One region of the Geobacillus sp. PK12 genome, then DNA from elsewhere that is predicted to be linked to it. Evidence: a T-box and tRNA genes for the amino acid it is inferred to sense, from the RefSeq annotation. Region 1 holds a T-box; the other holds one or more tRNA genes.

Region 1 (12,351 bases):
CGCGAAAAGCTCGCGTTTGCGGAAGCGGAACTCGGTGCGGCGATGAAACAGCTCGCCAAGCAAAAAAGCGTGCTCGAAAATGTGATCGTCTCGACGTGCAACCGGACGGAAGTTTATGCAGTGGTTGATCAACTGCATACCGGCCGTTACTATATGAAAGCATTTTTAGCCGAATGGTTTGGCGTCAAAGTGGAAGCGATTGCTCCGTATTTGCGTGTGCTTGAAGGAGAAGCGGCCATAAAGCATTTGTTCCGCGTGGCGGCCGGCCTTGATTCGATGGTGCTTGGGGAAACGCAAATTTTAGGGCAAGTGAAAGACAGCTATTTGCTCGCTCAAGAGGTCGGGACGAGCGGCACGATTTTCAATCATCTGTTCAAGCAGGCGGTGACGTTTGCGAAGCGCGCCCACTCGGAAACGGGCATCGGTGCGCACGCTGTATCGGTCAGCTATGCGGCGGTTGAGCTGGCGAAGAAGATTTTCGGCCGCCTTGCCGGCAAGCACGTCTTGATTATCGGGGCCGGCAAAATGGGGACGCTGGCGGCGCAAAACTTGTACGGCAGCGGCGTTGGCAAAGTCACAGTCGTCAACCGGACGCTTGAAAAAGCGAAACAGCTTGCGAAGCAGTTTGCCGGCGAAGCGAAGCCGCTCAGTGAGCTGTCGTGTGCGCTTCTGGAAGCGGATATCGTCATCAGCTCGACGGGAGCCAAAGGCTATATTTTGACGAAGGAAATGGTGGCGCCGCTTGAGAAAATGCGCAAAGGCCGCCCGCTCTTTATGGTTGACATCGCGGTGCCGCGCGATTTGGATCCGGCGTTGGCTGATTTGGAAACGGTGTTTTTGTACGACATTGACGATTTGCAAGATGTGGTGGCGGCCAACTTGGCGGAACGGCAAAAGGCAGCGGCTCGCATTGAAATGATGATCGAAGCGGAACTGATGGCGTTCAGCCAATGGCTGCAGACGCTCGGCGTCGTGCCAGTCATTGCCGCATTGCGCGAAAAGGCGCTGGCCATCCAAGCGGAAACGATGAAAAGTTTGGAGCGGAAACTGCCGCATTTGTCGGAGCGCGACTGGAAAGTGTTGAATAAGCATACGAAAAGCATTATTAACCAGCTGCTCCGCGATCCGATTTTGCAGGCGAAGGAACTCGCCGCCGGCCCGAATGCCGAGGAGGCGCTTTTGCTGTTTATGAAAATTTTCAATATCGAAGATGCGGTGAAAGCCGAGCGGCATATAGAGCAGGCGAAATCCGTGCAATGCGATGAACAAGACGCGGAAGCGGTCCGTGCCGCCCGCCCATCATGGCAGCTGTAAGGTGGGATGGATGGTGGCGCTGTTGTATGAGTTGTCTATTTTGCTTTACATCGCTTCGATCCTATTCTATTTCATCGATTTTTTGCAACAAAACCGGAAGGCGAACGACATCGCCTTCTGGTTGCTTTCTATTGTGTGGCTTTTGCAGACCGTGACGTTTGTTTCCCGCATCATGGAGACGAAGCGCTTTCCGATTTTAACGATGTCGGAAGGGCTTTATTTTTACGCTTGGCTGCTCATTACGCTGTCGCTCGTCATCAATCGGCTGCTGCGCGTCGATTTCATCGTCTTTTTTACGAACGTGCTTGCTTTTTTTATTTTGGCCATTCATACGTTCGCACCGTCTTCTCAGTCGCCGGCTGTTGCGGAGCGGCTCGTTTCGGAGCTGCTTATCATCCACATCACCCTTTCGCTCGGAGCGTATGCGGCGTTTACGCTGTCGTTTCTGTTTTCGGTGCTTTACATGTTGCAGTACAGTTTGCTGAAAAAGAAAAAGTGGGGGGCGCGCCTTTGGCGCATGGCGGATTTGTCGCGGCTTGATTTTTTGTCGTATGTTTTAAATGCGCTCGGCTTGCCTATGTTGTTATTAGGGCTCATTCTTGGCGTGATTTGGGCGTATATTCAAATCGACCATTTCCATTGGTATGATGCGAAAGTGCTCGGGTCGTTTGTCGTTCTTCTCGTCTATGGCGTCTATTTTTACAAGCGAGCCGTCCGGCAGATGCAAGGGAAGGCGATCGCGCTATGGAATATCGGTTCGTTTTTATTTTTGCTTGTCAACTTTTTCTTGTTTGGCAGTTTGTCAAAATTTCATTTTTGGTATTCGTAATTGAGGTGAAACGAGATGCGGAACATTGTCGTTGGCTCGCGGCGCAGCAAGCTTGCCTTGACCCAGACAAACTGGGTCATCGCCGAATTGAAGCGTCTCGGGGCGCCGTTTACGTTTGAGGTGAAAGAAATCGTCACAAAAGGGGACCGCGTCCTTGATATCACGCTTTCCAAAGTGGGCGGAAAAGGGCTGTTTGTGAAAGAGATCGAGCATGAACTGCTCACCGGCGGCATCGATATGGCGGTCCATAGCATGAAAGATATGCCGGCTGTGCTGCCCGAAGGTTTGGTGATCGGTGCGGTTCCGCGCCGCGAAGATGCACGCGATGTGCTTGTCAGCAAAGGAAACCGGATGCTCTCCGACTTGCCGCCTGGGTCGGTCATTGGCACGAGCAGCTTGCGCCGTTCGGCGCAGCTGCTTGCCTATCGCCCGGATTTGACGATCAAATGGATTCGCGGCAATATTGACACAAGGCTGGCGAAGCTCGAAAGCGAAGAGTACGATGCGATCGTGCTGGCGGCCGCCGGCCTGGCGCGCATGGGCTGGAGCGATGAGGTGATCAGCGACTACTTGTCGCCGGACATTTGCGTCCCGGCGGTCGGCCAAGGGGCGCTCGCTGTGGAATGCCGTGAAGACGATGAGGAGCTGCGCGAATGGTTACACCGCCTGAACGATGAGCGAACCGAACGGGCTGTTCGGGCGGAGCGCGCCTTTTTGCAGCAAATGGAAGGCGGCTGTCAAGTGCCGATTGCCGGCTATGCGGAAGTCGAAGGGGGGGCGGTGCGCCTTACTGCGCTTGTGGCCTCCCCGGATGGCAAAGAAAAGTATAAAGAAATGGTCACGGGCGCCGATCCGGAGGCCGTCGGCCGGCAGGCGGCCGCTGTCTTGATCGAACAAGGGGCGAAAGCGCTCATCGAGCGGGTGAAACAGGAGTTGAGCCAATCATGACACACAGCGCGCTCGCCGGCAAAACGGTGCTTGTGACGCGCGGCAAAGAGCAGGCGGCATCGTTTTCTGCCAAGCTGCGCGCTGTCGGCGCCGTGCCGGTCGAGATCCCGCTCATTGCCATCCGACCGGCGGCGCCGGAAGAAATCGCTTCTATGGTTGAGCGGCTTGGCGAATACCGTTGGCTCGTTTTCACAAGCGCGAACGCCGTCCGCTTCTTTTTTCCGCACGTTTCGTTGCCGCGGCCGCTGCCGGAGATGGCTGTCGTCGGCCGGAAAACAGCGGCGGCGCTCGCCGAGCATGGTCTTTCCCCGGCGCTTGTGCCGGATGATTACACCGCTGAACGGCTGGCTGACTTGCTCATGCCGCGCGTCAAACAAGGCGACCGGGTGCTGTTTGTCAAAGGCAATTTGGCGCGCCCGACCTTGCCTGAGGCGTTGCGAAACGCCGGCGCCGCGGTCGACGAGCTCACGGTGTATGAGACCGAGCCTGATGAAAACGGCCGGGAGCGGTTGTTGTCGCTGCTGCGCCGGCGGGAGCTTGATGCGGTCACCTTGATGAGCCCGTCGGCGGTTGACAGCCTTGTCCGCCTTCTCGACAAAGAAGTGGATGCCCTTCTTTCCGGTGTTGCGGTCGCCTGCATCGGACCGGTGACGAAAGAAGCGGCCGAGCGGGCGGGCATTCCGGTCCATATTTGTCCGACGGATTACACCACGGATGGTATAATCAAAGCGATGGAACAATATTTTTCCATGGAGGGACGATGAATGGCACTGTCATTTGACCGCCATCGCCGTTTGCGGCAAACGGCTGCGATTCGGGCGATGGTGCGTGAGACGCATCTTCGCGTCGAGGATCTCATTTATCCGCTGTTTGTGGTCGAGGGAAGCGGCATTAAGCGGGAAGTGCCGTCGATGCCAGGGGTTTACCATTTATCGCTTGACCGTTTATCTGAGGAAGTGGACGACATCGCCAAGCTTGGCATTCCCGCCGTCATGGTGTTTGGTGTGCCGAATGAAAAAGATGAAGTCGGTTCGCAGGCGTATTGCGAAACAGGGATTGTTCAGCGGGCGATCCGCCAAATCAAAGCTGAACACAAAGATCTAGTCGTCATTGCGGATACGTGTTTATGTGAATATACGAGCCACGGCCATTGCGGCGTCGTCGAAAACGAGCGCGTGCTGAACGACCCGTCGCTCGAGCTCCTCACCAAAACGGCGGTGAGCCAAGCGCAAGCCGGCGCCGACATCATCGCGCCGTCGAACATGATGGACGGCTTTGTCGCCGCCATTCGCCGTGGGCTTGATGAAGCAGGGTTTGAGTATGTGCCGATCATGTCGTATGCAATCAAATACGCTTCGGCATTTTACGGCCCGTTCCGTGATGCCGCCGACAGCGCGCCGCAGTTTGGCGACCGGAAGACGTACCAAATGGATCCGGCCAACCGCCTTGAGGCGTTTCGCGAGGCGGAGTCGGATGTCAAAGAAGGCGCTGATTTCTTGATGGTGAAGCCAGCGCTTGCCTACATGGATATTATCCGCGACGTCAAAAACCGTTTTCCGCTTCCGCTTGTCGCCTATAACGTGAGCGGCGAGTATGCGATGGTCAAAGCGGCGGCGCAAAACGGCTGGATCGATGAGAAGCCGGTCGTCATGGAAATGTTGACAGGGATGAAACGGGCGGGCGCGGATTTGATCATTACGTATTTTGCCAAAGATGTCGCCCGCTGGCTGGCTGAATAGAGAGGAGGGCGGAAGCATGCGAAGCTACGAACGGTCAAAAACCGCTTACGAAGAAGCGGTGAAATTGATGCCGGGCGGGGTGAACAGCCCGGTGCGCGCCTTCAAGTCGGTCGGGATGACGCCGATTTTCATGGCGCGCGGCCAAGGAGCGAAAATTTACGATATTGACGGCAATGAGTACATTGATTACGTACTGTCATGGGGTCCGCTCATTTTAGGGCATGCCAACCCGCAGGTCGTGGAAGCGTTGAAGCGCGTGGCGGAACAAGGCACAAGCTTTGGCGCTCCGACATTGCTTGAAAATGAGCTCGCCAAGCTCGTGATTGAGCGGGTGCCGTCGGTGGAAATCGTGCGGATGGTCAACTCCGGTACGGAGGCGACGATGAGCGCCCTCCGCTTAGCGCGCGGCTACACGAAGCGCAACAAAATCATGAAATTCGAAGGCAGCTACCACGGCCACGGCGATTCGCTGCTCATTAAAGCCGGCTCCGGCGTGGCGACGCTCGGCCTGCCGGACAGCCCGGGCGTGCCGGAATCGGTCGCCCAGCATACCATCACGGTGCCGTACAACGATTTGGACAGCGTCCGCTATGCGTTTGAGCGGTTTGGCGAAGACATCGCCGCGGTGATCGTCGAACCGGTCGCCGGCAATATGGGCGTCGTTCCGCCAGTGCCTGGCTTTTTGGAAGGGCTGCGCGAGGTGACGAAACAATACGGAGCCTTATTGATTTTCGACGAGGTCATGACCGGGTTCCGCGTCGATTACCACTGCGCCCAAGGGTATTATGGCATTGAGCCGGATTTGACGTGCCTTGGCAAAGTGATCGGCGGCGGCTTGCCGGTCGGGGCGTACGGGGGCAAAGCCGAGATCATGGAGCTTGTCGCGCCGAGCGGGCCGGTGTACCAAGCCGGCACGCTCTCCGGCAATCCGCTCGCCATGACGGCCGGGTACGAGACGCTCCGCCAGCTGACGCCGGAAACGTACGAAGAGCTTGGCCGCAAAGCGGCGCGCCTTGCGGATGGGCTTCATCAGGCAGCAGAGAAATACGACATCCCGCATACGATCAACCGCGCTGGGTCGATGATCGGCTTTTTCTTCACGAACGAGCCGGTGGTCAACTACGAGACAGCGAAAACGTCCGACTTGGAGCTGTTTGCCGCCTATTATCGGGAAATGGCGAATGAAGGCATTTTCCTGCCGCCGTCGCAATTTGAAGGGCTGTTTTTGTCGACGGCGCACAGTGATGATGATATTGAATATACGATTGCCGCTGCTGAGCGGGTGTTTGCCCGTCTGCGCGGATAAGGAAAGGGGCTGCCGACCGTCGGCAGCCCAATTTTTTATCATACCGCCTCGTTTCCGTTCATACAATGGATAATGTCATAGAAACCATTTGCCGAAGGGACGGAAGGAGGAGGCCCGGTTGGAGCAATCGTATTTGCGTTTTTCATTGGAAGAATCGGTCTGGTTTAAAAGAGGACAGGAAGTCGCCGAGTTTTTATCCATTTCTCTTGATCCGGTCATTTCCGTCGATGAGTACGACCAATATATTACGATCCGCGGCGCGCTTGAGTTGAGCGGCGAATTCCGCCAAGCGGGCGAAGGGCAGGCTGAAGCGGATGACGACGTGTTTGAGCTGGCTGGTTATCGGTTCATTCAGCACATTTCGGTGCGCGAAGACGGGATCAGCGAACTGTCGCACCGCTTTCCAATCGATATTACGATTCCAAAAAACCGCATTCGTTCCCTTGAGGATGTGTACGTGACGGTTGAATCGTTTGATTATGATTTGGATGAAAACGGAAGATTGCTGATCACTGCCGACATTTCGATCAGTGGGATCAGTGAAGCGCCGCTTGACGATGATTTGCCGGACGATGAGGAGGACGATGAGCCGCTGTTTGCCCCGTTTGAATCGATCGCCCGCAAGGAAGCGGCCGGTGAGGAAGCGTTTGCTTCGGCGGATGATCTCGCCGATGAGGCGGCTGAACAGCCGGCTTTTGCCGCCGGCGAAACGACGGTTTCCGTCATGGAGCCGGCCGCCATGCGTCATGAAGAAACGGAGGCTGAGGAAGAAGAGGAGGCCAAAGAGCCGTTTTTGCCGCTTGAGACGGAAACGAAGACGGTCAGCGCACAGACGGAGGAAGACATCGCTTCGCTGCTGCCGCCAACTGAGGCGAAGGTATCGATCGGGGCGGCGAAAAAGGCGGTTGAGGAAGAAGAGGAAGAAGAAACGAAAACAAAAAGCGAAAATGCGCTTTACTTGACGAAACTGTTTGCGAAAAGCGAGGCGGAAGAGTTTACGAAACTGAAAATTTGCATCGTCCAGCAAGGAGATTCATTGGACAAGATTGCCGAACGGTATGATGTGACCGTCTCGCAGCTTTTGCGCGCCAATGATTTGGAAAGCCCAGATGACGTGCACGAGGGGCAGCTTTTGTATATTCCGGCCATGGCGGGAAGCCGTCCTTTCTCATAAAAGGGACGCTTTCCGTTTCTTTTGCCGATAAGGGGGCGTAACGATGGCCGCACAGTCTGACCGATATGATGCTGTGCTCGTCCAGTATGGGCTTCGTCCAGTGCGCATGGAGCAGCGAGGCAAAGCCGTCAAGGTATACACGAACCGCGGCGTTTTCGCTTTAAAGACGCTTGAAAGCGAGCAAGAAGCCGCCGCCGTTTGGCAGTCTCTTCAGCATGGCGGCCCCCGTTGTCTCCCGCTTTACCTGACGCGGCGGCGGTCGCTGTTTGCCACAGAAGGCGGCCGTCTTTATTATTTGCAAGCATGGCATGACGGCGAATCAAAGGTGGAGAAGGATGCCGTGGACGCCTTTTTTCGCGAGCTCGCCCGCCTCCATCGCACCACCGTCCGCACGATCGAGGTGAGTGAGGAAGAGGCGGCGGCGTACCGAAAGAAAAAAAAGGACGAATGGCAACGGGCGCGGACGGTGTGGGAAGAACGAATTGAGCGGTACGAAGCGGCGTGGTACATGTCTCCGTTTCAGCTCCAATGCTGCACCTATTTCCATGAGGTGATGCGCGCATACTCGTTCGCTGAAGAACGGCTCGATGTGTGGGAAGAGACGCTCAAAGAGACGAAGCAATGGCGCATCGCTTGGGTGCACGGCAAAGCGCGCCTCTCCCACTATATCCCGCCGTATTGGATCAGTTGGGAGCGGGCGCATTGGAATTCGCCGCTCTTTGATGTGATCGCCGCGCTCCGTTTTCATGTACAGACAATGCCGCCGCTTGGGCGCGAGTGGCTTGAAGGAATGGAGGAGTACGAGAAGGAGTTGCCGCTGTCCGACGGGGAGCGGGCGTTTTTATACAGCCATTTGGCGGAGCCGCGTGGGTTTGTCCGCTGTTTGGAGCGGTATGAGGCCGCTTCGCGAAACGAGCGGAACGAACGGGAATATGTGGCCGCGTTGCAGCGTCGTTATTTGGCGTTCAAAAATATGGAGGCGCTCGTTATGCACCTTGTCCAACGCGACGCCGTGCGGCAGCAGGAAGAAGCGGTAGACAACGAACCGCCGGCGGATGAAAGCAGCAATGATTAAATGGGTTTTGAATGCAGCCCAAACAAAACGGCGTCGCACTAAATCCATTCCAGATGGAGCGCCACGGCAATGAAAACGAAGATGGCCAATAAAATGACATCAAACGTCGTTGGCAGAAAAATGGTGCGGATCGCTTGAAAAATGGTGAGCGGGATGATCACTTGGGCGCAGACGGCGCGCACTTGCCTCAGCCACGGCGGCCACGAATACGGGTTGAATCGCCGCATCGACATTCCCTCCTTCTCCGGTTTACTATACAATATGAAACGTGCGATGGTTTGTCACCAAATGCACACGGATGGAATAAATAAATAAAAACTTGGCAAAGATGATGGACAATGGTAGTATAATAATCAAACCATGATGACAAAAGCGAAGACGGGGAGGAGTACAGCGGTCCGCGCCTGCAGAGAGGGAAATCAGAAGCTGCGAGATTTCCTAGGATGACGGCTGCTGGAAGGTCGCCCTTGAGCTGCTTCTTTGAAAGGCGCTGCTGCCGAGTAGAGGAAGCCGGCGTCATGCCGTTATGCCAATGAAGCGCTTAAGCTTCTAGAAGGTCGGTCAACTCAACCTTTTGGCTCGCCAAACGAAGCCGGTTTTTCACCGGTGGTTTGGCCGTGTTGCAGACCTTTCCATCACCAGCCTTCTAGGCTTAAGAAAAAAGGTGGTACCGCGAAAGCAGCTCCTTTCGTCCTTTTTGGATGAAAGGGGCTTTTTTGCTTGCCGGCTGCGCGGCATTGCTCAGTGGGAAGCCGCCGTCGGCCGCATTGTCCATTATGTTGAAGGAGGGAAATGAAACATGGCACAGCACGAAGTGTCGATGCCGCCCAAATACGACCACCGCGCGGTCGAAGCGGGGCGCTACGAATGGTGGCTGAAAGGCAAGTTTTTTGAAGCGACCGGCGATCCGGACAAACAACCATTTACGATCGTCATTCCGCCACCGAACGTCACCGGCAAACTGCATTTGGGGCATGCGTGGGATACGACGCTGCAGGACATCATTACCCGCATGAAGCGGATGCAAGGGTATGACGTTTTGTGGCTTCCGGGAATGGATCACGCCGGCATCGCCACCCAGGCGAAAGTGGAAGAGAAGCTGCGCCAGCAAGGGCTGTCGCGCTATGATTTAGGCCGGGAAAAATTTTTAGAAGAAACGTGGAAGTGGAAGGAAGAATACGCCGGCCATATTCGCAGCCAATGGGCGAAGTTAGGGCTTGGCCTCGATTACACGCGCGAGCGGTTCACGCTCGATGAAGGGCTCTCAAAAGCGGTGCGCGAAGTGTTCGTCTCGCTCTACCGGAAAGGGCTTATTTACCGCGGCGAGTACATCATCAACTGGGACCCGGTGACGAAAACCGCTTTGTCGGACATTGAGGTTGTTTATAAAGAAGTGAAAGGCGCGCTCTACCATTTGCGCTATCCGCTCGCCGACGGCTCCGGCTGCATTGAAGTGGCGACGACCCGTCCGGAAACGATGCTCGGCGATACGGCCGTCGCTGTGCACCCCGATGACGAGCGGTACAAGCACTTGATCGGCAAAATGGTGAAACTGCCGATCGTTGGCCGCGAAATACCGATCATTGCCGACGAATATGTCGATATGGAGTTCGGCTCCGGAGCGGTCAAAATTACGCCGGCGCACGACCCGAACGATTTTGAAATCGGCAACCACCACAATTTGCCGCGCATTCTTGTCATGAACGAAGACGGCACGATGAATGAAAACGCCATGCAATACCAGGGGCTTGACCGGTTTGAATGCCGGAAGCAGATCGTCCGCGATTTGCAAGAACAAGGCGTCCTCTTTAAAATCGAGGAGCACGTGCACTCAGTCGGTCATAGCGAACGGAGCGGCGCGGTCGTTGAGCCGTATTTGTCGACGCAATGGTTTGTGAAAATGAAGCCGCTCGCCGAAGCCGCCATCAAGCTCCAGCAAACGGACGGCAAAGTGCAGTTCGTGCCGGAGCGGTTTGAGAAAACGTATTTGCATTGGCTTGAGAACATCCGCGACTGGTGCATTTCACGCCAGCTTTGGTGGGGGCACCGGATTCCGGCGTGGTACCATAAAGAAACGGGCGAAATTTACGTCGACCATGAACCGCCCAAAGACATCGAAAACTGGGAACAAGACCCCGATGTGCTCGACACATGGTTCAGCTCGGCGCTCTGGCCGTTCTCGACAATGGGCTGGCCGGATACCGACTCGCCGGATTACAAGCGCTACTACCCGACTGATGTGCTTGTCACCGGCTATGACATCATTTTCTTCTGGGTGTCGCGCATGATTTTCCAAGGGCTCGAATTCACCGGGAAGCGCCCGTTCAAAGACGTGCTCATCCACGGCCTCGTCCGCGACGCCCAAGGGCGGAAGATGAGCAAATCGCTCGGCAACGGCGTCGATCCGATGGATGTGATCGACCAATACGGCGCCGATGCGCTCCGCTATTTCTTAGCGACGGGCAGCTCGCCGGGGCAAGACTTGCGCTTCAGCACCGAAAAAGTCGAAGCGACGTGGAATTTTGCCAACAAAATTTGGAACGCCTCGCGCTTTGCCTTGATGAACATGGGCGGCATGACGTACGAGGAGCTTGATTTGAGCGGCGAAAAAACGGTCGCCGACCATTGGATTTTAACGCGTCTCAACGAAACGATCGATACGGTGACGAAGCTCGCTGAGAAATACGAATTCGGCGAAGCGGGGCGCACGCTGTACAACTTTATTTGGGACGACTTGTGCGACTGGTACATTGAAATGGCGAAATTGCCGCTTTACGGCGACGACGAAGCGGCGAAAAAGACGACGCGCTCCGTGTTGGCGTATGTGCTCGACAACACGATGCGCCTGCTTCACCCGTTCATGCCGTTCATTACCGAGGAAATTTGGCAAAACTTGCCGCATGAAGGCGAATCGATCACCGTCGCTCCGTGGCCGCAAGTGCGCCCTGAGCTGTCCAACGAAGAAGCCGCGGAAGAAATGCGGATGCTCGTCGACATCATCCGCGCCGTCCGCAACGTCCGCGCCGAAGTGAACACGCCGCCGAGCAAGCCGATTGCGCTCTATATTAAGGTGAAAGATGAACAAGTGCGGGCGGTGCTCATGAAAAACCGCGCCTATCTTGAGCGGTTCTGCAACCCGAGCGAGCTCTTGATTGATACAAACGTTCCCGCGCCGGACAAAGCGATGACGGCGGTCGTCACCGGCGCCGAGCTCATCATGCCGCTTGAAGGATTGATCAATATTGAGGAAGAAATTAAGCGGCTTGAAAAAGAGCTTGACAAATGGAACAAAGAAGTCGAGCGCGTCGAAAAGAAACTGGCGAATGAAGGCTTTTTGGCGAAAGCGCCGGCTCATGTCGTCGAAGAAGAGCGGCGCAAGCGGCAAGATTACATCGAAAAACGCGAAGCCGTCAAGGCGCGCCTCGCCGAGCTCAAACGGTAGACAAACGATCTTGCGGTTGATTATGATGAAGACGAATCCGCTTTCTTGTGGATTCGTCTTTTTCGATGGATCATGATAGAAGGTTTGTCATATTCTGAGAAGAGGTTTGTTGTCAACATATACTCGCTTTCACCAGGCTTCTCGATGTGTGGCGCATCTGCCGCATGAAGCCGGCAGGGGGCGGCAAGACACCAATGGAAAAAGGAGGACGATGAACATGGTTCGAACGTATGAAGAAGCGGTCGCTTGGATTCACGGGCGGCTGCGGCTTGGCATAAAACCGGGATTGAAACGGATGGAATGGATGATGGAACAACTTGGCCACCCGGAACGCCGCGTCCGCGCCGTCCATATCGGGGGAACGAACGGCAAAGGGTCAACGGTCGCCTATTTGCGCTCCATTTTGCAGGCGGCGGGCTATTCGGTCGGCACGTTCACCTCGCCGTATGTCGAGCAGTTTAACGAACGAATCAGCATAAACGGCCAACCGATTCGCGATGAAGAGATCGTCGAGCTCGTGCAAA
Region 2 (12,351 bases), on a different contig from region 1:
CAGCGCCATCAAGCGGACGGGTTTGGCGCCGTGCTGTCGTTCCGCTTGGCCGATGAAGAAGCGGCCCGGACGTTCGTCCGAAACGTCCGCTTGCCCGTGTTCGCCGTCAGCCTTGGCGCGGTCGAGTCGATTTTATCGCACCCGGCGAAAATGTCGCATGCGGCCATGCCGAAAGACGAGCGACTCCGCCGCGGCATTACCGACGGCTTGTTGCGGCTGAGCGTCGGGATTGAGGATGTCAACGATTTGATCGCCGATTTTGAGCAGGCGTTGTCGTTTGTTCAGGAGCGGCCGTCAGTTTCAACGCCATAGCCATCAGCCCGCCAAGCCTTCACAGCTTGGCGGGCGGGTCAAGATGCCGCTGAGGTTGACAACAGCTTCTCCTCTTGTAAGTGTTTCAAAAAGAGGTCGACGAGTTCGCTGTCCCACTGCGTTCCCTTTCCTTTTCTCAAGATGTCCGCCGCTTGACGAATATCCATGCCTTTTCGGTACGGGCGATCGGAAGTCATGGCGTCAAATGCATCGGCCACGGCGATGATTTTGCCAAACAACGGAATGTCATCACCTGCCAACCCATCTGGATATCCCTTTCCATCTATGCGTTCGTGATGGGAGCGTATGCCGGCTAGAAGCGGTTCGATCGGTTCGATCGGCCTGACTTCCCGCAAAATGGCCTCCCCAAGGGCGGGGTGTTTTTTGATCCGGGCAAATTCATCATCGCTTAGCTTTCCCACTTTAACTTCCCTCCGAAAGAAGTCTCCTACTTCTAAACGTGAAGGTGCGCCAGCACCAGTGAAAGTGGGAGATGAATTTCGGTTGGCGTTAGCCAACGAATATGATAGAATATGGCTAGAACGGACACCTTCGGAACGAAGGGAAGCGTAAAGGGTTCTTGTGTGTGGCTTACCGTTCAGCGAACACACACAAGTCGCTTGAAGCCCCCACCTCTAAGCGAAGCGTAGGTGGTGGGTAGTTCACGCAAAATGGCATCGGGAACGCCGATCTTTCCGATGTCATGCAGTAGAGCGGAACGATACAAGGCATCAAGCTGTTCATTCGGAAGGGAAAGCTTTTCCCCAATCGCGAGTGCGTAACGGGCCACGCGCAGCGAGTGCCCAGCTGTATAAGGATCGCGGGCGTCAAGCGCCGCTGTCAAGACGGTGATGAAACTGTTAAGCAGTTCTTTGTTCGTTCGGTCGCGGCGATGCACAGCATCGATCATATGATTGAATCCGCGAAGCAAATCGGCAAATTCATCAGTATACACATTGTGGGCGACGGGTTTATACGTTTCGTTTTCCGCCCGTTTCATATGACTTAACAGCACACTGACCGGCTCATGGATCTCATCGACCAACAAGCGAGTCAAGAAAACGGAAAATGCGATCGAAAACAGCAAAATCACGGTTGCCCAGGGCCAATACGACCAATGGGATGCGCTCGGTCCGGCGAGCGACCATTTGATTTCCGTCGCTAAGCTGAACAATAAGACAGGAAATGTGCTGCTGAACAAGACCGTCAGCTGCAGTTTCATTTTGAGCGGCACCGGAAGCGGCGGGCGTTTTTCATCAATTCCGCCAGCCTTCGTAAGCAAATTCTCGTTTGATAGAACAATCAGAATATAGAAAAAATACGATGTCGAACCGTTCCAACACGGATTATTCCTTTGGGAGGAAGTCACCTTTCCTTTTTTCATCATGAACAGCGATTTTTTTAAAAAAGTTGTTGACAAACAACTTGCCCGTTTATATAATTAAAAATGTGTTCGATAGCGGACAATAAAATATGATTCCGTAGCTCAGCTGGGAGAGCGCCACCTTGACAGGGTGGAGGTCGCTGGTTCGAGCCCAGTCGGAATCATCATAGGAGAAAGCCGTAAGTCCTATTGAAGGGTTTACGGCTTTTTGTTTTTTCGTAATAGCTTTTGGAGAACAGCAACAGGCACTGTTTGTTAAGGTTTTTTCACCATCGAAACGAAGCAGCTTAGGCTTCAAAGGAAGCTCTATTAGGAAGTGGGTAGTTACATAGAAAGGGAAAACCCTCTAATTAAAGAGAGTTTTAGAATTACTTTTGATGATAGGGAAAATTTCCCCCAAAGGAAGATATGATTTTATCGAACAACAAAATAAATTCAATAATACTCCTTAAGGTTTGATGTTCAAAGTTCGCTAGTCGATGTTTATGGCAAACTAAAAATGTAACGTTTGGCAATTAATTTATGCAGGTCCTATAAAACAAAAAACCACTTGCCAACATTCCCCAAATACACTACCCTCCTAGTTGGACAAAACAGTTCAACGGGAGGTATTCAAGGAGATGTTAGCAGTGGCTGAAATTCATTATATCAGATATGAAGCAAACCAAAAAGGATGTTCCTATTCCGATATTGCCAAAAGAATGAATCGTGATCCAAGAACAGTGAAGAAGTATGCGGAAATGGAAGACTTCAATCCCTCAAAAGTTAAACAAACGAGAAAAGCGAAAGTGATGGATCCAGTGAAACCGATATTGGATCAATGGATTAAAGAGGACTTGACAAAGAAGAAAAAATATCGAAGAACTGCGAAACGAATGTATGAAATCTTAAAAGAAGAATATGGATTTACAGGTTCAGATCGTTCTGTTCGGCTCTATGTATCAAAAAGAAAACAAGAACTGCTCGAACAAAGTGAACCAGCTGCGTTACCTTTAGAATCGAAACCTGCAACGGCTCAAGTTGATTTTGGAGAAGCTCCTTTTCTCTATCAGGGGAAATACGTCGATTTTCCTTACCTGGTCGTTTCATTCCCTTACAGTAATGCGGCCTATGTGCAAGTCATGCCAGCTCAAAATCAAGAATGTTTCTTGGAAGGATTAAAACGAATCTTTCACTATATGGGAAGGGTTCCAAGGGTCATTCGTTTTGATAATCTCTCCCCTGCAGTAAAAACGATCTTGCCAAACGGAGAAAGAGAATTGACAGAGACATTTCAACGATTCGTTTTACATTATGGCTTTGAATGCGAGTTCTGCAACCCAGCCAGCGGAAATGAAAAAGGGAATGTCGAATCAAAGGTGAAATATATTCGAAACAATTTCTTTTTACCTGAACAAACAATCTATCAACTAGAAAGTTTTAATGAATCTTTATGGGAGAAATGTGAGAAGGACTGGAATCGTCCGCATTATGAGAAGGAGCGACTCATCGCTGAATTATTTGAAGAAGAACAAGCGTTATTTCTTCAATTGCCAGCCAAAGAATTTGAATGTGTCCGATATGAGCAGGTCACGGCTGATAAGTACGGTTTCATCCATTTAGAAAACAATTTATATTCCACGTCTCCCCGTTTTGCCAAACAAAAGGTTTTGGCAAAGATCTCTTATCATGAGATTGCCATTTTAACAGAAGAGCATGAGCTGATTATCAAGCACGAGCGTTTATATGGCACAAAACAAAAATCAATGAAATGGCAACCATATCTTACGTTAATGGCCAAAAGGCCAAATGCATTAAAATATACGGATTTCTATGAAAAGATGCCGGAAGAATGGAAAAATTATTTTTCCAATTGTACCGTTCAAGAAAAGAAGGAAGCATTACAACTACTAGCTGTTTTACTAAAAGAACATGATTTCGAAGTTTCGACACAGGCTTTGAGGATTGCCTCCCAGTATGGTCATCCGAAAGTAGAATCGATTAAACAGGTATTTTATCAATTAATCAATGGAAGAGGTATACGAGAGCCAATTCAACCGAAAAAACACGTTCCAGATATGCCGGAAGCCATCCGAGGAGTAAGGCATTATGACCGCCTATTCGAATCCCAAGGAGATGTGGCATCATGGAACAAATGATTAAGGAATATGCCAAAAGACTAAAATTAAGCTGGATTCCAGCCAATTACCATACCATCCATGCGGAAACAAATGAGGAATTTTTACTGAAGCTGTTTGAACGAGAAGTGCAGCATCGAGATGAGAGAAGGATAAATTTACTACTAAAACAGGCGACATTGCCGAAAATTCCAAATAAACCTTATGATTGGCGGGAGATTCAACTAGCCCCAGGCATCACAAAAGATTATATTTTAGAAGGTGAGTTTACGAAAAATCAGGAAAACCTTATCTTCTATGGCGGAGTGGGAACCGGTAAAACATTCCTTTCCACTCTCATCGCCCTCAATTTGATGAAAAAACAAGGAAAAAGAGTGAAGTTCTATACGGCCGCCTCCATTGTCAATGCTTTATTGGAGGCCAATGAAAAAGGTGACCTTGGTAAATTTCTCAATCAAATCGAAAAGTTGGATCTCTTGATTCTTGATGAATTGGGCTATATTCCATTGCATAAACAGGGGGCAGAGTTATTATTTCAAGTTATTTCCATGTGTTATGAAACCAAAAGCATCATTGTGACAACCAATTTACCTTTTAGCCAATGGAATAATGTCTTTGGCGATCCCATTTTAACAGAGGCCGTCATTGATCGGCTGATTCATCATTCTCATTTAATCATCTTCAATGGTGAAAGTCACCGATACAAAGACTCAATCTCTCAACGTTAACCATGGAATTTGGCAAGTGTATGTATGCATTTTTAATTGCCATTTCATACATTTTCTACTTGCCAAAAACAACATTATGGAAGTATTGTTACCAAAGATGCATAAATTATTTTTTAAAGTAATAAATAGGTGCTTGATGTTTCTGGTAATATGTGACAAAGAAAAGAATTAAGCTTTTAGCATAATCTCTTGCTAAAAGCTTAATTCGATACCTGTAGTTCTAAATTTTTTACTCTTTTGGGAAAAACACTTTCATATTCCTCATAAATATATTTTGCCCAAAAATTTGGTCCCATATGTTGAGCCCATTCAATATCTTCGGTGATTTTATTTATAATTTTTGGATCCCAAACTATTTCTTTTGCCTTTGAAAAATCCATATTGTATTTATCTTGTAGAACCTTTGCAATTTCATTTCTAAAAGAAGGATAGCCGTGCTCGTGCTCATAATTCAATTTATTTCTTAACTGTTCTCTTGTCATTGTACGTTTGTTGTTGATCATATGCTTTCACCACCTTTTGAAGGGTAATCACATTATATGTGAAAATGTTTTGGTTGTGAATAGATAGCTGGTCATATGTTGCATACTGAGCAATTTCTTCATAAAACAATTCAATATCAAGCTCTCCACTATCGACCAAATTAACAAGGTCAAAAATTTTTCCGTCAGCTACGCCGCCAAATACATAATCGTAACGGTGAGTAAAGCATTGTTTTTTTGAGCGATTGTTATATATGAATTTTGCCCATTCTAAATCCATCTTATGCAGTATATATCCATTATATTCCTTTTTTAACCTTGATATGTCTAACACATATACGAACACTATTGGTTCTTCGCCTTCTAACTTAGCTCTTTTCTCTGCATGTTTACTTGCTTGGATAAAATTGGATGTCAAATAAAAACCTTTTCCAAAATCGGTATATTCTTGACAAAGATCAATATTGACTCCTTCTTGAAGCGAATCAAAATGTTTTGAAGTAGTACCATGGTACAAAATTTTTGAAAATTGATTAAAATTTTTAGATAATACTGCACTCGAAACCATAAAACATCCCATTTTTCTTTTTTGTTTAATTATACCGTCTGTTCATAATAGGTGTCAATTTAATATAGATGCTAGTTTACCACAAATTGTTAGTTTTACAAGTTCACCATACCTAGCAATATTAACTTTTTTTAATGTACCAATCATCCTAAAAAAATTTTATCATGTTTTACTGTAGATGAGTAATTTTCATTACAATATTTTCCATTAACAAAGAGACAAACAGGGTAACCCTTAGGCGACATGGAGTTGTTTTTTGACAACATCAATGGGAATATCTTGCTTCGCCGCGTTGTAAATGAACTCAACTAGGCTGTGTCCTTTCCGCGATCGAAGAAGCTCCAGTCCGGCGGAGAGGTCTTGTTGAGATTCGGCTATGCTGTACACGCAAGCCAACAACACGGTGATCCAATACCGTTTGACCGCCCGAACGTGGCGAACACGGTACCCATCAAGCTTCAGCTGGTCTTTTGCCTGCCGGAAAAAGCATTCGATCGACCAGCGTTGGGCATAGTAACGCAAGATGTCTTCGTCACTCAGCTCCCGATCGGTGCTCAAGATGCAATGAAGATGTTCGGGTGTCATCGGCTGAGCAGCCTTCCAAGTAAGCAGCACCACCGCATCATCAAGACCGTTGAGCGCACCTTCGTAGCGGTAGACACGATAGCGCTCGTTCCCCACCGTGACGAGGCGGGTGTCTCGCGGTTCGAGATAGCGGGCGAACTGCTTGGCTTGGACGGCGATGCCTTTCGGGTAGAGAATTCGGTTCGTCTTGAGCATCGCGATGACATGGAATCCCTTTTTCAGGCAGGCTTCGATGAGCTCTTTGGACGGATACCATGAATCCATGAGCACATACACCGGATGATCCGGCTTCACCTTGAGCGAAGAAAGCATCTCCATCGCTAGGTCGACTTTGCTTGTTCCCGCCGCCTTATCATAAAGACGAAACGCGAACGGGAATGCCTGAGTCATGGTGTGTACCATCAGCCAAACGAGCGAATGCCCCCAGACCGATTGATGATCTTTGTGGGAGAAATGCCAATCACACCCTTGAATGGCGTGCGTGGCCCGTGACGAAGGCTTCGTTTTTTGGCAAATGGTATCATCAATCGAAACAAAAAGGGGTTGATTCTCCCGTTTGGCGATTCGCTTGATGCGATGAAGGATCCATTGCTGGAGTTTGCGAAGCAACGTCTCTTCATCCCAAGGGCTTTTCGTGAAAAAATGGCTGAGCGTTGTTCGATGGTTGGGATGAAAACTCCAGTGATGGACATCGGTCAACGTTCCCGAAAATCCCTTGGTCGTCAAGGCATCCACAATATGAACGAGATGCTTGATGACCGGTTTCGAGAAATAAAGCGCCAACCCCAACGCCATGAAAAACTTGTGGATTCCTTGATGATGTGCTAATCTATTCATGAGACATGAGCCTCCTTGTGAATGGTTGGTTAGCACATCTATTTTAACCAAGGAGTCGGGTTCATGTCTCCTTTTTTGTTTGGTTGTAAATTTATGTTAGTAAATTTACTCAACTACAGTCAATCATTTAAAATACGATGTCGTCCTCCAAAAAACAACCGCATCGATTTTAAGGCGTTTAGTAGGACCGTATAGGCGTTTTTAATATAGGCGTTTTTAATCAAGGGGATTAAAACCATCCATTACCCCGCTGTTTAAAACGTGTTATACGCCAATTTTAGAGGTCATTTTTTTGGTAAGGGTTAAAACAATGTTATTTTTAAGGAGTAATTCTGGAATTTTCGGACGCATAAAAAGGCACGCCGGCATCGTATTTTTATTTTTGTCAGTCGAAAAAAAGATGTACTCAAATTTGAGCCTACCTAAGAGGGACTAGCGAAACACGAGGAGAGTCCTAGTTTAGATTAGCTTACCCAAGTTTAGGGACATCTACGACATCGAATATTATTCGTATCAGGTCAAGGTTTGTTTGGCTTTAATTGAACAAGCGCCTTTCTTTTTCAAATCGGTTAAAAAGAAAGGAAGAAACAGCCCTCCCAAGATCTGTTTAAGCTTAAAGGAGAGCTATTTCTTCCTTAAAGATTAACGAAGTCTTTTGGTTTCCTCTAAAATTCTTTTCAGTTCAGCTACTTTCATACGAAAAAACCTTATCTTTCCTAGAGTGATTATGTTTAATATTGAGTAGCAAATAAGGCTTAGGGAATACTCTTTATCCTCATTAATATCGTGAAAAAACTTCACTCAAACACTCCCTTGCTAAAATTTATTTTAAGTATAAGGCATACACTCCAATATACATTCTTTCTTTACATAGGATGCTACTGCTCTGCATGTTCTGTGCTTTTTAATCACCAACATACAAGCAAGATATTTTGAAATACTAAACGCCGGAACATTTTTGCATATTTGACTTGGATAAGTACCTTTTGGGCAAATAGCGCTTGCTCTAAAGATGATATTCTCCGCATTATTCTCATTATTTGTATTACTTTGTGTATCTAAAATAGCATCTATTTCGTTTTGTAAAACAGCAACTTCTTCTATGTTTTGTAATGTATCTTGTATTTCATTAAATTCCTCGTTTGAAACAGAGCAATCTGTACATTCTTGATCCTCTGTAATAACTTCTGTTTCGCCTGTTTCATAATCAGTTATCTCTTTTGAAGTTCCATCATAATGTATTTTAAAAACTGATATGATCTTCTCATTATTTAAATCATACTGCATTTCAAAAATTGTAACATTTGTATCGGAAGCAGAAGAATTAAATTGCACAGTTATAGTTGAGCGCTAAAGCTCAACTAGCACCACGGGTTAGGAATGATATGATGAGCCTTCAGCAGTTGATGGTACTGGCGGGATGTGTACTGGGAGCCTTGATCGCTATGGAGAAGGACTCCTCGCGCATCCCGTTTTTTGATGGCATCCTTGACCGTTTCGATCACCAATTTTAAGTCATTCGAACGACTGATGCGATACGCAATGATTTCATTGTTGTACAAATCTTTAATAGCAGACAGATACAAATAGGTTCCTTGAAATGGCACATAGGTAATATCCGTCACCCATTTTTGGTTGGCTGCAGTGGCCGCAAAATCACGGTTTAACACGTTCGACGCTACGATATTCTCCTTTCCCGCTTTATACTTCGGCTTTTTTCGACGGATTTTGGCCTGAACCCCCAACTCTTTCATCAGTCGGTACACTCGCTTATGATTCACGGTCTTCCCATAATTTCGTTTGATCCATGCCTTCACGCGGTAGTATCCATAGATCCCATTGACCTTTTGATGGCATTCGAGGATCATTTGCGAGCCGTACAACAACTTTACCGTTTTGCGGGCGAAGTTTGACCAATGGTTTGCCGAGAAAGCAGTCGAACAAGGGGCGTTGCTCGTTTGTGAAACGGTGGCACTCGAATGCATCGTTGAAAAAGGCCGCGTCGTCGGTGTCCGCACCGACCGCCCGGACGGCGAGGTGTATGCCGATGTCGTCGTGCTGGCGGACGGCGTGAACTCGCTTTTGGCGAAACAGCTCGGGTTTCACCGTGAATGGCGGCCGGATGAAGTCGCGCTCGCAGTGATGGACATTGTCAAGCTCGATAAAAAAGTGATCGAAGAACGTTTCAACCTTGATCCGGAGCAAGGATGCACGATCGAGCTGCTCGGCGATGCAACAAAAGGCATATTAGGAACCGGATTTTTATACACCAATAAAGACACCTTAAGCATCGGCGTCGGCACGCTGCTTTCCGGGCTGATCAAACATAAAATCAAACCGTACGAGCTGCTCGAATATGTCAAAAACCATCCGATGATCCGGCCGTATCTCCAAGGGAGCGAGCCGGTCGAGTACTTGGCGCATTTGATCCCGGAAGGCGGCTACCACTCGATGCCGAAAGTGGTCGGGGACGGTGTGCTTGTCGTTGGGGATGCCGCTCAGCTCGTCAATGCCATTCACCGCGAAGGATCGAACATGGCGATGACTTCCGGACGCCTGGCAGCCGAAACGATCATTATGGCAAAAACGTACAACGATTTCTCGGAGAGCATGCTTGACCATTATCGACTGAAACTGATGGAGAGCTTTATTGTCCAAGACTTGAAGAAGTATAAAGATGCAACCCATCATTTTGATGCGTTCCCGCAATATTTTGAACGCTACATTCCGCTGCTCAACCGGGCGGCCAGCCACATGTTTACGGTCGATGGGACATCGAAATGGGAAAAACAGAAAAAGATTTGGCGCGATCTTGGCTCGGTGAAAGAAAAACTCAAATTGGCGCGTGATGTGTTCAAGGTATGGGGAGGTGATGAAATAATGAGTCATTTGCCAACGATTGAGGAAAAACAATATTTAATCCGCTTTAATGCCGATACGAAGTCCCACCTTCACGTCCTTGACCACGACATTTGCCTGACGAAATGCCCGGATAAAATTTGCACGATTTTCTGCCCGGCGGCGGTGTATAAATGGGAGGGAACGCGGATGCATGTCGGTTATGAAGGCTGCCATGAATGCGGCAGCTGCCGCATCGGCTGTCCGTATGAAAATATTCGTTGGGAGTATCCGAGAGGCGGTCACGGGATCGTCTTTCGGCTAGGGTGATCGTTATGTTCCACATCGGGGATTGCGTCATTTTTGCCTGTGATGGGGCGAGGGAAATCGTGCTTGAAATGAATGCTCACTCTTGCCACGTGTTATGGGAAGACCGTTTCGTCAGTTGGGAGAAAAAAGAGCTGTTAACGGTCGATGTGGAGTTGACGAAAAGGCAAACGATTCGTGTTTCTTCCGATGTCAACCACCCGTTGTAAGGATGGTTTTTTATGGGGGAGAAGAAACAGCGGAACGAAGCATTCGTCGGTGTAGGCGGAGCGGCGTTTGTGGTAAGCTAGTGGGGAGGCATACTTGCACAGGAGGGACTGACTAGTGGTTACAACGAACGAGGCGTTTCCCACCAACTTTTTATGGGGAGGAGCGACGGCGGCCAACCAGATCGAAGGAGGATTTGGCGAAGGAAACAAAGGGGTAAGCATTGCCGATGTGCTTCCGGGAGGGAAAATACGACAGCAGCTGCTGAAAGAGAAAGGACTAAAGTTTGCCATTGATAAAGAGAAGTATACATACCCGAACCATGAAGCGATCGACTTTTACCATCGGTATAAAGAGGATATAGCCCTGTTTGCTGAGATGGGATTTAAAGCGTTCCGCCTATCGATCGCCTGGACGCGCATCTTCCCGAACGGCACCGAGCTTGAGCCAAATGAAGAAGGGCTTGCCTTCTATGATCGGGTGTTCGATGAGTTACATAAATACGGGATTGAGCCGGTGGTGACGATTTCCCATTATGAAATGCCGCTCCATTTGGCCAAAGAATACGGTGGCTGGAGGAGCCGCGAACTGGTAACGTTGTTTGAACGTTACGCCAAGGTGATTTTCCAGCGTTATAAAGATAAAGTGAAATATTGGCTGACGTTTAACGAAATAAACGGTGCGCTCCATTTTCCGCTCATGAGCATGGGATTTGTGCCGGAAAGCGAAGAGACGAAATATCAAGAGTTGTTTCAAGCGTTCCATCATCAATTTGTCGCCAGCAGCCTGGCGGTGAAGGCGTGCCGCGAGATCATTCCGGACGCAAAAATCGGCTGCATGATTCTCGCCGCCCCCGTGTACCCGTACGACTGCAATCCAGAAAACGTCATGCATGCACTTGAAGAGGAGCGGCTGTTGAATTTCTTTTGCGCCGACGTGCAAGTGCGCGGCGAGTATCCATCCTTTATGAAACGCGTGTTCGACGAGCGCGGGGTGAAACTCGATATTCGCGACGGGGATTTGGAACTGATCAAGAAGCATACGGTCGACTATATCGGTTTAAGCTACTATATGTCCGTCACCCAGAAAAAAGACAAGATGGATGATGAGCTCATCCCCGGCAGCGTATTTGATGGGGTGAAAAACCCGTTCCTTAAAGCGAGCGACTGGGGCTGGGAGATCGACCCTATAGGGCTGCGCATCATTTTAAACCGGTTGTACGATCGGTATCGCGTACCGCTTTTTATTGTGGAAAACGGGCTTGGGGCGCATGACAAAGTGGAAGAAGACGGCTCGATTCACGACGATTACCGCATTGACTATTTGCGCCGTCATATCGAAGCAGCGCGTGAAGCGATCGCCGATGGCGTCGAATTGATTGGCTATCTCGTATGGGGCTGCATTGACCTCGTGAGCGCCTCGACCGGCGAGTTTTCAAAACGGTACGGGTTGATTTACGTCGATAAACACGATGACGGCAGCGGCACGCTCGAGCGGAGAAAGAAAAAGTCGTTTGATTGGTATCAAAACGTCATCGCGACGAACGGGGAAGAGTTATAATGGGAATGACCGCAAGGGGAATTTGAAGCAAAAGGCAGCTGATGGAATCGAATGGCAAAATAGTAAGGGAATGCGCGCTCGCCTTGCGCTGCGGGGGAAATTGACCATCAACCCCATTTGAAGGAGGACGAAAATGATGAACATTGTGGCTCTTGTCGGAAGCTTGCGAAAAGACTCATATAACCGGAAATTAGCGGAGTTTATGCGAGAACGGTACAAAGACAAATTCCAATTGGACATTGCCGATATCGGCGCTCTGCCGCATTACAATCAAGACGATGAACTCGATCCGCCCGAAGTCGTGGCGGCATTCAAGCGGCAAGTGGCGGATGCGGACGGGGTTTTGATCGTGACACCGGAGTACAATTGGTCCGTTCCCGGCGTGCTGAAAAACGCGCTAGATTGG

What was found. A T-box is a leader RNA that pairs with one kind of tRNA and senses whether it is charged. The one in region 1 lies ahead of ETR37_RS12605 (valine--tRNA ligase), so its partner is inferred to be a tRNA-Val.
Region 2: it encodes a tRNA-Val, which carries the amino acid that the T-box ahead of ETR37_RS12605 (valine--tRNA ligase) is inferred to sense. The anticodon was not compared.

What each region holds. Positions count from the first base shown of each region.
Region 1 covers NZ_SDKL01000036.1:28,382-40,732, reverse strand. Annotated here, with positions in the region: gene hemA (glutamyl-tRNA reductase) at 1-1,314, shown strand, start outside; gene ccsA (cytochrome c biogenesis protein) at 1,325-2,143, shown strand; gene hemC (hydroxymethylbilane synthase) at 2,159-3,091, shown strand; gene ETR37_RS12635 (uroporphyrinogen-III synthase) at 3,088-3,855, shown strand; gene hemB (porphobilinogen synthase) at 3,856-4,830, shown strand; gene hemL (glutamate-1-semialdehyde 2,1-aminomutase) at 4,847-6,136, shown strand; gene spoVID (stage VI sporulation protein D) at 6,255-7,310, shown strand; gene ysxE (spore coat protein YsxE) at 7,354-8,385, shown strand; gene ETR37_RS12610 (hypothetical protein) at 8,424-8,612, opposite strand; T-box leader at 8,752-9,084, shown strand; gene ETR37_RS12605 (valine--tRNA ligase) at 9,185-11,827, shown strand; gene ETR37_RS12600 (bifunctional folylpolyglutamate synthase/dihydrofolate synthase) at 12,045-12,351, shown strand, end outside.
Region 2 covers NZ_SDKL01000002.1:280,289-292,639, forward strand. Annotated here, with positions in the region: gene metC (cystathionine beta-lyase) at 1-312, shown strand, start outside; partial or broken gene ETR37_RS01880 (HD-GYP domain-containing protein) at 351-740, opposite strand; gene ETR37_RS01890 (HD-GYP domain-containing protein) at 911-1,594, opposite strand; tRNA gene ETR37_RS01895 (tRNA-Val) at 1,788-1,860, shown strand; gene istA (IS21 family transposase) at 2,317-3,834, shown strand; gene istB (IS21-like element helper ATPase IstB) at 3,822-4,541, shown strand; gene ETR37_RS01910 (hypothetical protein) at 4,742-5,044, opposite strand; gene ETR37_RS01915 (DUF3990 domain-containing protein) at 4,998-5,591, opposite strand; gene ETR37_RS01920 (IS701 family transposase) at 5,826-7,013, opposite strand; gene ETR37_RS01925 (hypothetical protein) at 7,842-8,348, opposite strand; gene ETR37_RS01930 (IS3 family transposase) at 8,375-8,998, opposite strand; partial or broken gene ETR37_RS01935 (FAD-dependent oxidoreductase) at 8,886-9,878, shown strand; gene ETR37_RS19350 (ferredoxin family protein) at 9,894-10,181, shown strand; gene ETR37_RS01940 (hypothetical protein) at 10,187-10,387, shown strand; gene ETR37_RS01945 (glycoside hydrolase family 1 protein) at 10,503-11,945, shown strand; gene ETR37_RS01950 (NADPH-dependent FMN reductase) at 12,082-12,351, shown strand, end outside.